DNA from 2 places in the Pseudomonas sp. Hz4 genome. Region 1 is predicted to be linked to the other one. Evidence: predicted binding sites of a transcription regulator. Region 1 holds the regulator's gene; the other holds the start of a gene.
What was found. Region 1 encodes FliA, which starts transcription of late flagellar genes. Its sites were predicted from a motif close to CTAAAGTTTNNNNNNNNNNNGCCGNTAA; they were not measured.
Positions count from the first base shown of each region.

Region 2: ACYZTR_RS09725 (methyl-accepting chemotaxis protein) is a predicted target of FliA. The motif match lies at 3,283-3,310, and genes of this name have one in related genera.

Region 1 is NZ_CM142719.1:4,432,462-4,437,347, forward strand. Features, by position in the region: gene ACYZTR_RS20205 (chemotaxis protein CheA) at 1-1,387, opposite strand, end outside; gene ACYZTR_RS20210 (protein phosphatase CheZ) at 1,418-2,206, opposite strand; gene ACYZTR_RS20215 (chemotaxis response regulator CheY) at 2,229-2,600, opposite strand; gene fliA (RNA polymerase sigma factor FliA) at 2,768-3,508, opposite strand; gene fleN (flagellar synthesis regulator FleN) at 3,505-4,335, opposite strand; gene flhF (flagellar biosynthesis protein FlhF) at 4,452-4,886, opposite strand, start outside.
Region 2 is NZ_CM142719.1:2,174,357-2,179,242, reverse strand. Features, by position in the region: gene ACYZTR_RS09740 (DMT family transporter) at 1-345, opposite strand, end outside; gene ACYZTR_RS09735 (DMT family transporter) at 345-839, opposite strand; gene ACYZTR_RS09730 (LysR family transcriptional regulator) at 953-1,888, shown strand; gene ACYZTR_RS09725 (methyl-accepting chemotaxis protein) at 1,926-3,266, opposite strand; gene ACYZTR_RS09720 (Na+/H+ antiporter family protein) at 3,452-4,768, opposite strand.

The sequences.
Region 1 (4,886 bases):
CGAGGTTCTTGTCGAGGTCGGTTTCTTCGCCGACCAGTTCCAGGTTGATCTCTTTCTTGAGCTGGCGAGCCAGGTCGCGAACCAGACGCGGGAAGCGTCCGAAGACCTTCTTGATTGGTTGCATCCGGGTCTTCATGACCGCGGTTTGCAGGTCGGCCGTGACCACGTCGAGGTTCGACACCGCCTTGGACATGGCTTCGTCGCCGCTGTTGAGGCCCAGACGGACCAAGCGGTTACGCACCAGCACCAACTCGCCAACCATGTTCATGATTTCGTCGAGACGCGCGGTATCGACCCGCACGGTGGTCTCGGCTTCGCTGGCCGGTTTTTCCGCCGGTGGCGCGGCCGGGGCACGAGCCGGAGCCGGTGCAGCAGCAACAGGCTTCGGCGCTTCGGCTTTAGGCTCGGGCGCTTTGGCGACGGGTTTCGGTGCAACAGCCTTGGCAACCGGGGCTGCAACCGAAGCGCTGGCGCCCGACGCGTTTCCGACTTCAGTGAACTTGCCTTTGCCGTGCAATTCGTCGAGCAGCGATTCGAACTCGTGATCGGAAATCAGATCGCTGCCAGCCGCTTTGGCGGTGGGTGCGGCCGGGACAGGAGCCGCAGCAATGGCCGATTCCAGCGCATCAACGGCAAAGTTGCCCTTGCCGTGCAGCTGATCGAGCAGTGCTTCGAACTCGTCGTCGGTGATATCGGAGCTGTCGCCTGCCGCTTTCGGGGCAGCCGGTGCGGCTGGCGCCGGGGCTACCGCATCGACGGCGAACTGGCCTTTGCCGTGCAACTGATCGAGCAACGACTCGAACTCGGCATCGGTGATTTCGTCGCTGGCAGCGGCATTACTCGCTGGCAGTGGAGCCGCCGCCGGGGCCTCGGCCTGCGCCTTGACGGCGTTCAACGAGTCCAGCAGTTGTTCGAATTCGTTATCGGTGATGTCGCCCGACTCACTGTCAGCAGCCGGTGTTTCGACCCCTTCGGCAACCGGTGCGGCTTCTTCGGTTTTCGGCTCGGCCAGACGGGCCAGAGCTGCCAGCAATTCAGGCGTGGCAGCCGTGATCGGGCTGCGTTCGCGGACTTCGGTGAACATGCCGTTCACCGCATCCAGCGCTTCGAGAACCACGTCCATCAGTTCCGAGTCGACGCGTCGTTCACCCTTGCGCAGGATGTCGAACACGTTCTCGGCGATGTGACAGCACTCCACCAACTCATTGAGCTGGAGGAAGCCGGCGCCCCCTTTTACAGTGTGAAAACCGCGAAAAATTGCATTGAGCAAGTCCGCATCATCGGGTCGGCTTTCAAGCTCGACCAGCTGTTCGGACAGTTGCTCTAGAATCTCGCCGGCCTCAACCAGGAAATCCTGAAGGATCTCTTCATCGGCGCCGAAGCTCATGTGTATGGGTGCTCCTACAGGTCTAAAAACCTAAAATCCAAGACTGGATAGCAAATCGTCCACATCGTCCTGACCGGACACAACGTCTTCTCTTTTATCGGCATGAATCTGCGGACCTTCACCCTGAGAGAGATGTTTTTGCGGATCTTTTTCAGCCAGCATCGCTTCACGGTCATGTTCGATGCCCGCAAAGCGGTCCACCTGACTGGCCATGAGCACGAGCTTGAGCAGGTTGCTTTCAACTTCGGTGACCAATTGGGTCACACGCTTGATCACCTGACCGGTGAGGTCCTGGTAATCCTGAGCGAGCAGAATGTCGTTGAGGTTGCTCGACACAACGCGATTGTCTTCGCTGCTGCGTGTCAGGAAACCGTCGACTCGCCGGGCCAGTTCGCGGAACTCTTCAGCCCCGACTTCGCGACGCATGAACCGTCCCCAGTCGGTGCTCAAGGCCTGCGCTTCATGGCTCAGGCCGTTGACCAGCGGCGTGGCGTTTTCCACCAGGTCCATGGTGCGGTTGGCCGCGGCCTCGGTCAGCTTGACCACATAGCCCAGACGCTCGGTGGCGTCCGTGATCTGTGACACTTCCTCGGCTTGCGGCATGTTCGGGTCAATCTGGAAATTGACGATCGCACTATGCAGCTCGCGAGTGAGCTTGCCCACTTCTTGATACAGGCCGCGGTCACGGGTCTGGTTGAGCTCATGGATCAGTTGCACGGCGTCGCCGAACCTGCCTTTTTCAAGACTTTCGACCAGTTCGACAGCGTGTTTTTTCAGGGTCGACTCGAAATCGCCCTGTGAAGATTCGTTATGCTCCATAGCTCCCCCGTGGCGCAGTTTCTCAACCGATGCGTTCGAAAATCTTTTCGATTTTTTCTTTCAACGCCTGGGCCGTAAAGGGTTTGACCACATAGCCGTTAACACCGGCCTGGGCTGCCTCGATGATCTGCTCGCGCTTGGCTTCAGCGGTCACCATCAGCACCGGCAGATGCTTGAGCTTTTCATCGGCACGCACATGGCGCAGCAAATCGATACCGGTCATGCCAGGCATGTTCCAGTCCGTTACCAGAAAGTCGATGCTCCCGCTGTTGAGCACCGGAATGGCAGTGGTGCCATCATCGGCCTCGACCGTGTTGGTGAACCCAAGGTCACGCAACAGGTTTTTTATGATCCGCCGCATCGTAGAGAAGTCATCAACGATGAGGATTTTCATGTTCTTGTTCAATTCGACCTCCAAGCAGTCTTAAACGCGCCCAGCACCTGGACGCGCCATTTCAATCAATCCGGCAAAGCACTCAATGACTGTCTGGAGCACAACAGATCGGGACCCGTGCGGTTCAACACCCCACCAGCCGCGTTCGCAGTGTCCCCACACTGCCTTCAGCGCGCTCGCCACTCCCCCAAACGCCCCCGCAAACGGGCCGCGCACTGGCTGTGTAACTGGCTGACCCGCGATTCGCTGACCCCCAGGACTTCACCGATTTCCTTGAGATTCAACTCTTCGTCGTAGTACAGCGCCAACACCAGTCGCTCACGCTCCGGCAAATTGGCAATCGCGTCCGCCAGTGCCATCTGGAAGCGTTCATCTTCCAGATCGCGCGACGGCTCCAGATGAGCACTGGCGCCATCCTCGTGCAGCCCTTCGTGTTCGCCGTCCTGCAACAGATCGTCGAAACTGAATAACCGGCTGCCCAGGGTGTCGTTCAAAATCCCGTAATAATCGTCGAGACTCAATTGGAGTTCGGCCGCAACCTCGTGATCTTTAGCGTCACGACCGGTTTTAGCTTCAATCGAGCGAATGGCGTCGCTGACCATCCGGGTATTGCGGTGGACCGAACGTGGCGCCCAGTCCCCCTTGCGTACTTCATCGAGCATCGCGCCGCGGATTCGTATGCCCGCGTACGTCTCGAAACTCGCGCCTTTGCTGGCGTCGTATTTGGTCGACACTTCAAGCAGGCCAATCATCCCGGCCTGGATCAGGTCTTCGACCTGGACACTGGCCGGCAGACGCGCCAGCAAGTGGTAAGCGATGCGTTTAACCAGTGGCGCGTAACGCTCGATCAGCTCGTACTGCGCGTCACGTGCCGACTTCTTGTAGAGGTTGTAGCCGCTGGCTGTCATAGCACCGGTCCTGCCGTTTGTTGCACGAGGCGCTCGACGAAAAACTCCAGGTGCCCACGCGGGTTGGCAGGCAACGGCCAGGTATCGACCTTCTGTGCAATGGCCTTGAACGCCAGGGAGCACTTGGAACGCGGGAAGGCTTCATAGACGGCGCGCTGCTTCTGCACAGCTTTGCGCACGCTTTCGTCGTAAGGCACCGCGCCGACGTATTGTAAGGCGACGTCGAGGAAGCGATCTGTGACCTTGGTCAACTTGGCGAACAGGTTGCGACCTTCCTGCGGGCTCTGAGCCATGTTGGCCAGGACGCGGAAGCGGTTCATGCCGTAATCGCGGTTTAGCAGTTTGATCAGTGCGTAGGCATCAGTGATCGAGGTCGGTTCGTCGCAGACCACCAGCAAGACTTCTTGCGCTGCGCGAACGAAACTGACTACCGAGTCACCAATGCCCGCAGCGGTGTCGATCACTAATACGTCGAGATTGTCGCCGATATCGCTGAACGCCTGGATCAGGCCGGCGTGTTGGGCCGGGCTCAGATGAACCATGCTTTGAGTGCCGGACGCGGCCGGGACGATGCGGATGCCGCCAGGGCCCTGCAACAGAACATCGCGCAGCTCACAGCGGCCTTCGATCACATCGGCCAACGTACGTTTGGGTGTCAGTCCCAGCAGGACGTCAACGTTCGCCAGCCCCAGATCGGCGTCCAGCAGCATGACGCGCCGGCCGAGCTCAGCTAGAGCCAGGGACAAGTTCACTGACACGTTAGTTTTCCCGACGCCACCTTTGCCGCCGGTCACCGCGATCACCTGTACGGGATGCATGCTGCCCATGAATTTTCTTTACCTTGTCTTACTTAGACGGAGGCCACATTACTGGCTGCGCGTTCACAAAATGAACAATGCATGGCAGACCATCGATGTAGGTACAAAAACGGTTCATTAATACCTCAGCCGACCTGCTTGGTCGGGCTGTGGTAAATATCAGCGAACATGTCAGCCATGGCTTCTTCGCTGGGTTCTTCTTGCATTTGCACGCTGACGGCGCGACTGACTAACTGATGACGACGCGGTAGATGCAAATCATCCGGAATCCGCGGGCCATCGGTCAGGTAGGCCACCGGCAATTCATGACTGATGGCCAGGCTCAACACCTCGCCCAGACTTGCCGTTTCATCCAGTTTAGTCAGGATGCAGCCAGCGAGGCCGCAGCGTTTGTAACTGTGATAAGCGGCCGTTAGAACCTGTTTCTGGCTGGTGGTTGCCAACACCAGATAATTCTTCGATTTGATCCCACGACCGGCCAGGCTTTCGAGCTGCATGCGCAGTGCCGGATCGCTGGCCTGGAGGCCCGCGGTATCGATCAGCACCACGCGTTTGCGCAG
Region 2 (4,886 bases), 2.3 Mb from region 1:
GAAATTATCGATCAACATCCCCATGCCCAGTTGCCCGACGATCACCGCCACCGTCGCCACTGCCGTGCCGACCCTTGGCACCGCGCCGACCATCACCATCATGTACACCACCCCGAACAACGCACCGCTGAGCTGCCATTTCGGCACGTCCAGCAAACTCACGGCATGGGCCGGTTCGAAAAACACGATCAGCAGCCCGGTGACCACCGCGCCCACCACAAACGTGAGCAAACTGCTGCGCAACACGCCGACCGTTTCGCCCAGCCGCCCATTGATCGCCGCCTGGACACTCAACACCGCACCGGCGGCCACGACCACCGCCAACAAAATAATCAAATTCATCATCAACCCCGCGCGATCAGAACAAGTGCCGCGACAATCAGCAGCAAGGCCAGCCAACGCTCACCGTTGACCTTTTTGCGGGTGGCGCCGAACCAGCCGAAATGGTCGATCAACACGCTTTTGCCGACCTGCCCGGAGAGGATTGCGATCATCGTCATGGCAATGCCGATGTGCGGCGTGGCCAAGGTCAGCACGACCACGTACATCGGCCCCAGGAAACCACCGATCAATTGCCAGCGAGGCAGCTCATTCAAGGCGGGGCCCTGTTGCGGACCGCTGAACAGCAACAGCAAAAACAGAATCGCCGAGCCCACACCGAAGATGCTCAAGGTCGCCCACAAATGCCCGACCTGAACCCCGAGCGGCCCGAGCAAACCGGCCTCCACGGAAAGGCCCATGCCAGCCAGAATCACCAGCGGCAGCAGCAACAGCCGCAACCCTGGCCGGGTGCTCGACGAGGCGACAACGCCAACGTCGTCGATTGAAGAAGTGTGCATAGAGAAAACCTGCCTGAAGTAAACAATGGCGGGCATTATCGGCTGGCGAGCCTTTGCGATAAATGGGAGTATCATGACAACACTTTTGCGCAACTCGCACAGCAGGATTCGCCATGCACGGCCTCAATGAACTGGGATTCAAGGCACTTCGACTGTTTGTCGCCGTGCTCGACCACGGCAGTTTTTCTGAAGTCGCCCGCCGCGAAGGCTTGGCACCGTCTTCGATTTCGCGACAAATCCAGTTGATGGAACACGCCCTGAGCCAGCAATTGCTCTACCGCCACACCCGCGCCGTCTCGCCCACCGAAGCCGGGCGCATGCTCGGTCATCACGCGCGGCTGGTGCTGGTGCAACTTGAAGAGGCCGAACAGGCCCTGCAGGAACAGCAAAGCGAACCGAGCGGCCTGGTGCGGATCAATGCGCCCGTGGTGTTTGGCCAACGGCATCTGACGCCCTGGCTGGGGCAGCTCTGCGAGCGCTACCCGAAACTGCACCTGGATATCCAGCAGACCGACAGCTACGTCGACCCGCTGCAGGAAGGCGCCGACCTGCTGTTTCGCATCGGCCCGCTGCACGATTCGAGCATGCAGGCGCGCATTTTGGCGCCCCATCGTTTTCAAGTCGCCGCGAGCCCGGCCTATTTACAACGTCACGGCACACCGCAACATCCCGAAGAACTGGCAGCGCATCAATGCCTGGCCTACAAAGGCGTGACCGGTCAGCAACGCTGGTTTTTCCGCAAGGATCAGCAGGACTGGACGCCCTACTCGGTGAAGGGGCCGATCACCGGCAACCACGCCGACACCCTGACTCAAGCCGCCGAACAAGGCTTGGGGTTGGTGATGTTTCCGTCGTGGCTGATTGGTGAAGCGGTGCGCAACGGCACGCTGGTGCCGGTGCTCGGGGCGTATCAGGTGTCCAACAGCCTTGAGCCGCAGCAGATTGCCGTGCTCTGGCCCGGCAGCCGCCGGTTGTCGGTGAAGGTGCGGACGGTGATCGATTTCTACGTCGAGTGTTTTGGGGCCGTACCGTATTGGGACAGGCCGTAATGTCTGTCGGCACTACAATTCCTGTGTACCGGTGCAATCAAATGCGGAACTGCCCGACCAGTTTGCCCAGGCGCTGACCAAGGTCAGCAAGGCTGCGGGAGGTCTGGGCGCCGAGTTGGGTTTCATCGGCAACGCTGTCCACGGCCACGGCGATCTGATGCACGCTGCGGTTGGTCTGTTCGGCAATCGAACGGATCACCCCAAGCACGCTAACAATCGACGACACGTCTTTTTGCAGGCTATCGAGAGACACGCCGCTGCTGCGAATGTCGTCGACCAACGCATGAATCTTCACGATGCTGCCGGCTACCACGCGCTTGGCCGCCTGGCCTTCTTCGTCGGTCTGCTGGGCAGCCACCGCCGCGTTTTGCGCACTCTTCGCCACTTCCTGGGCCGCCGCCGACATTTGGTTGATCGCTGTGGCGACCTGATCGGTCTCGTGACGCTGACGTTCCATCGCCTGATCCGAACGCTGCGCCTGGTCGGAGACCTGATTCACCAGCCCGGTCAGTTGCGAGGTCATTTCGGTGATCTGGCGCACCAGGCCGTGGATTTTGTCGACGAAGCGGTTGAACGAGCCGGCCAGTTCGCCGAGTTCGTCCTGGCTGGTGATGGTCAGGCGACGCGTCAAGTCGCCCTCGCCCGCCGCGATGTCATCAAGGTTGGCTTTCATCAGGTTCAGCGGACGCAGGATGGTGTTGGCCAGCAGCAGCCCGGCGGCGGCGATCACCAACAGCACCACCACAGCAATCCCGACGATGCTCAGCACCACGCCTTGCATGCGCTCCTGAACCTTGGCCTCAACCAGCGCGACTTGCGCTTCGATGCCGTCAAGGTTCACCGAAGTACCGACGGCCATGTCCCACTTCGGCAGGTATTCGGTGTAGCTGAGTTTAGGCACCAGCACTTGGGTGTTGCCGGACAGCGGCGAGCTGTATTGCAGGTCGTGGGTTCCGTCCTTGGCAACTTTCACCAGGTCGCGATTGACGTAGACGCCGTTCGGATCGCGGTTGTCCTTGAAGCTCTGGCCCACGCCTTCAGGGCTGCTGGCCTTGAACAGACGAACGGTGTTGGAGTCGTAGCCGAAGAAGTAACCGTCCTTGCCGTAAGTGATGCTCGACAGCAGCTTGACCACCTGGGCCCGCGCTGCGTCATCACCGGGGGCGGCCGCATCGTAGAGCGGTTTGATCGTGGTCATGGCCACGGCGACGTAGCTTTGCAGCGTCGCCTTGGCATCGCTGAGCAGGCGCTGGCGAGTTTCCTCGACTTCCTTGCGGGCCTGCTCCTGCAGAATGAACAGCGTGGTCAGGCTGATGACCAGCGCAAAGAGCAACACCGGGAGGACGGCAAGGGACAGGACTTTAGCCTTCAGGCTCATGGCGTGGTTAAAGGCTTTAACGGCATGCCGGATCAAAAGTTGAATGCGGTGACAGGACCATTGATCGTTCCCACGCTCTGCGTGGTAATGCCTCCTGTGACGCTCTGCGTCACGCTGTTGGGACGCGGAGCGTCCCGGGCTGCATTCCCACGCAGAGCGTGGGAATGCTCAGTACGAGAGCAGGTTTACAACACCATCGCGGCCACCCAACCAAACACCAGCAACGGAATGTTGTAGTGCAGGAAGGTCGGCACCACGGTGTCCCAGATGTGGTGATGCTGGCCGTCGATGTTCAGACCGGAAGTCGGGCCGAGGGTCGAGTCTGAGGCTGGCGAACCGGCGTCACCCAAGGCGCCGGCAGTGCCGACGATGCTAACGATCGCCAACGGGCTGAAGCCCAGCTGCACGCACAACGGCACGAAAATCACCGCCAGAATCGGTACGGTGGAAAACGACGAGCCGATGCCCATGGTCACTAACAGGCCCACCAACAACATCAGCAACGCGCCAATGGCTTTGCTGTGGCCGATCCATGAAGCCGAGGTTTCGACCAGCGTTTGCACTTGCCCGGTGGCTTTAATCACTTCACCAAACCCGGACGCGGCGATCATGATGAAGCCGATCATCGCCATCATCTTCATGCCTTCGGTAAACAGATCATCGGTGTCGCGCCACTTCACAATGCCCGAGACCGAGAAGATCAGGAAACCCATCAGCGCGCCGATGATCATCGAGTCCAGCAGCAGCTGAATGATGAACGCCACCGCGATGGCCAGACCGGCGACCATCAGGCTCAGCGGGTTGTACTGCACCGCCACCTGTTCGACTTGCTCGATCTTTTCCAGATCGTAGACGCGCTTCTTGCGATAGCTGACGAACGCTGCCGCGAGCCCGACGACCATGCCCAATGCCGGAATACCCATGGCATGGGTGACGTTGATGCCGCTGATGTCCACGCCGCTACGGGCGACGTTGGCCAGCAGGATTTCATTAAGGAAGATGTTGCCGAAACCCACGGGCAGGAACATGTACGGCGTAATCAAACCGAACGTTATGACGCAGGCAATCAGCCGGCGGTCCAGCTGCAGCTTGGTCAGGACATACAACAGTGGCGGTACCAGCAACGGAATAAAGGCGATATGTATCGGCAAGATGTTCTGGGACGCGATGGCCACCACCCACAGCAAACCGATCAACAGCCATTTGACCTGGCGGCCACCGCTGGCGTGCTGGCGGTCGACCATCAGCAAGGCTTTGTCTGCCAGGGCATGAGCCAGGCCGGACTTGGCAATGGCCACGGCAAAAGCGCCGAGCAACGCGTAGGACAACGCGACCGTCGCGCCGCCACCGAGGCCGCTGTTGAAGGCTTTCAGTGTCGCGTCGATGCCCAGGCCACCGGTCAAACCACCCACCAGCGCGCCTACGATCAGCGCGATTACTACGTGCACGCGGGACAGGCTGAGGATCAGCATGACGCCGACTGCGGCAATTACAGCATTAATCATCGTTACCTCAAGGCAAACGGAATGAGCCCGGCCGGCAGTCTGCAAAGAGCCGCCAGCGGATTAAAGAGAGGGTTTTATTAGAGGGCGCGCACTTTGAAGGAAGCCGCCGCAAGCT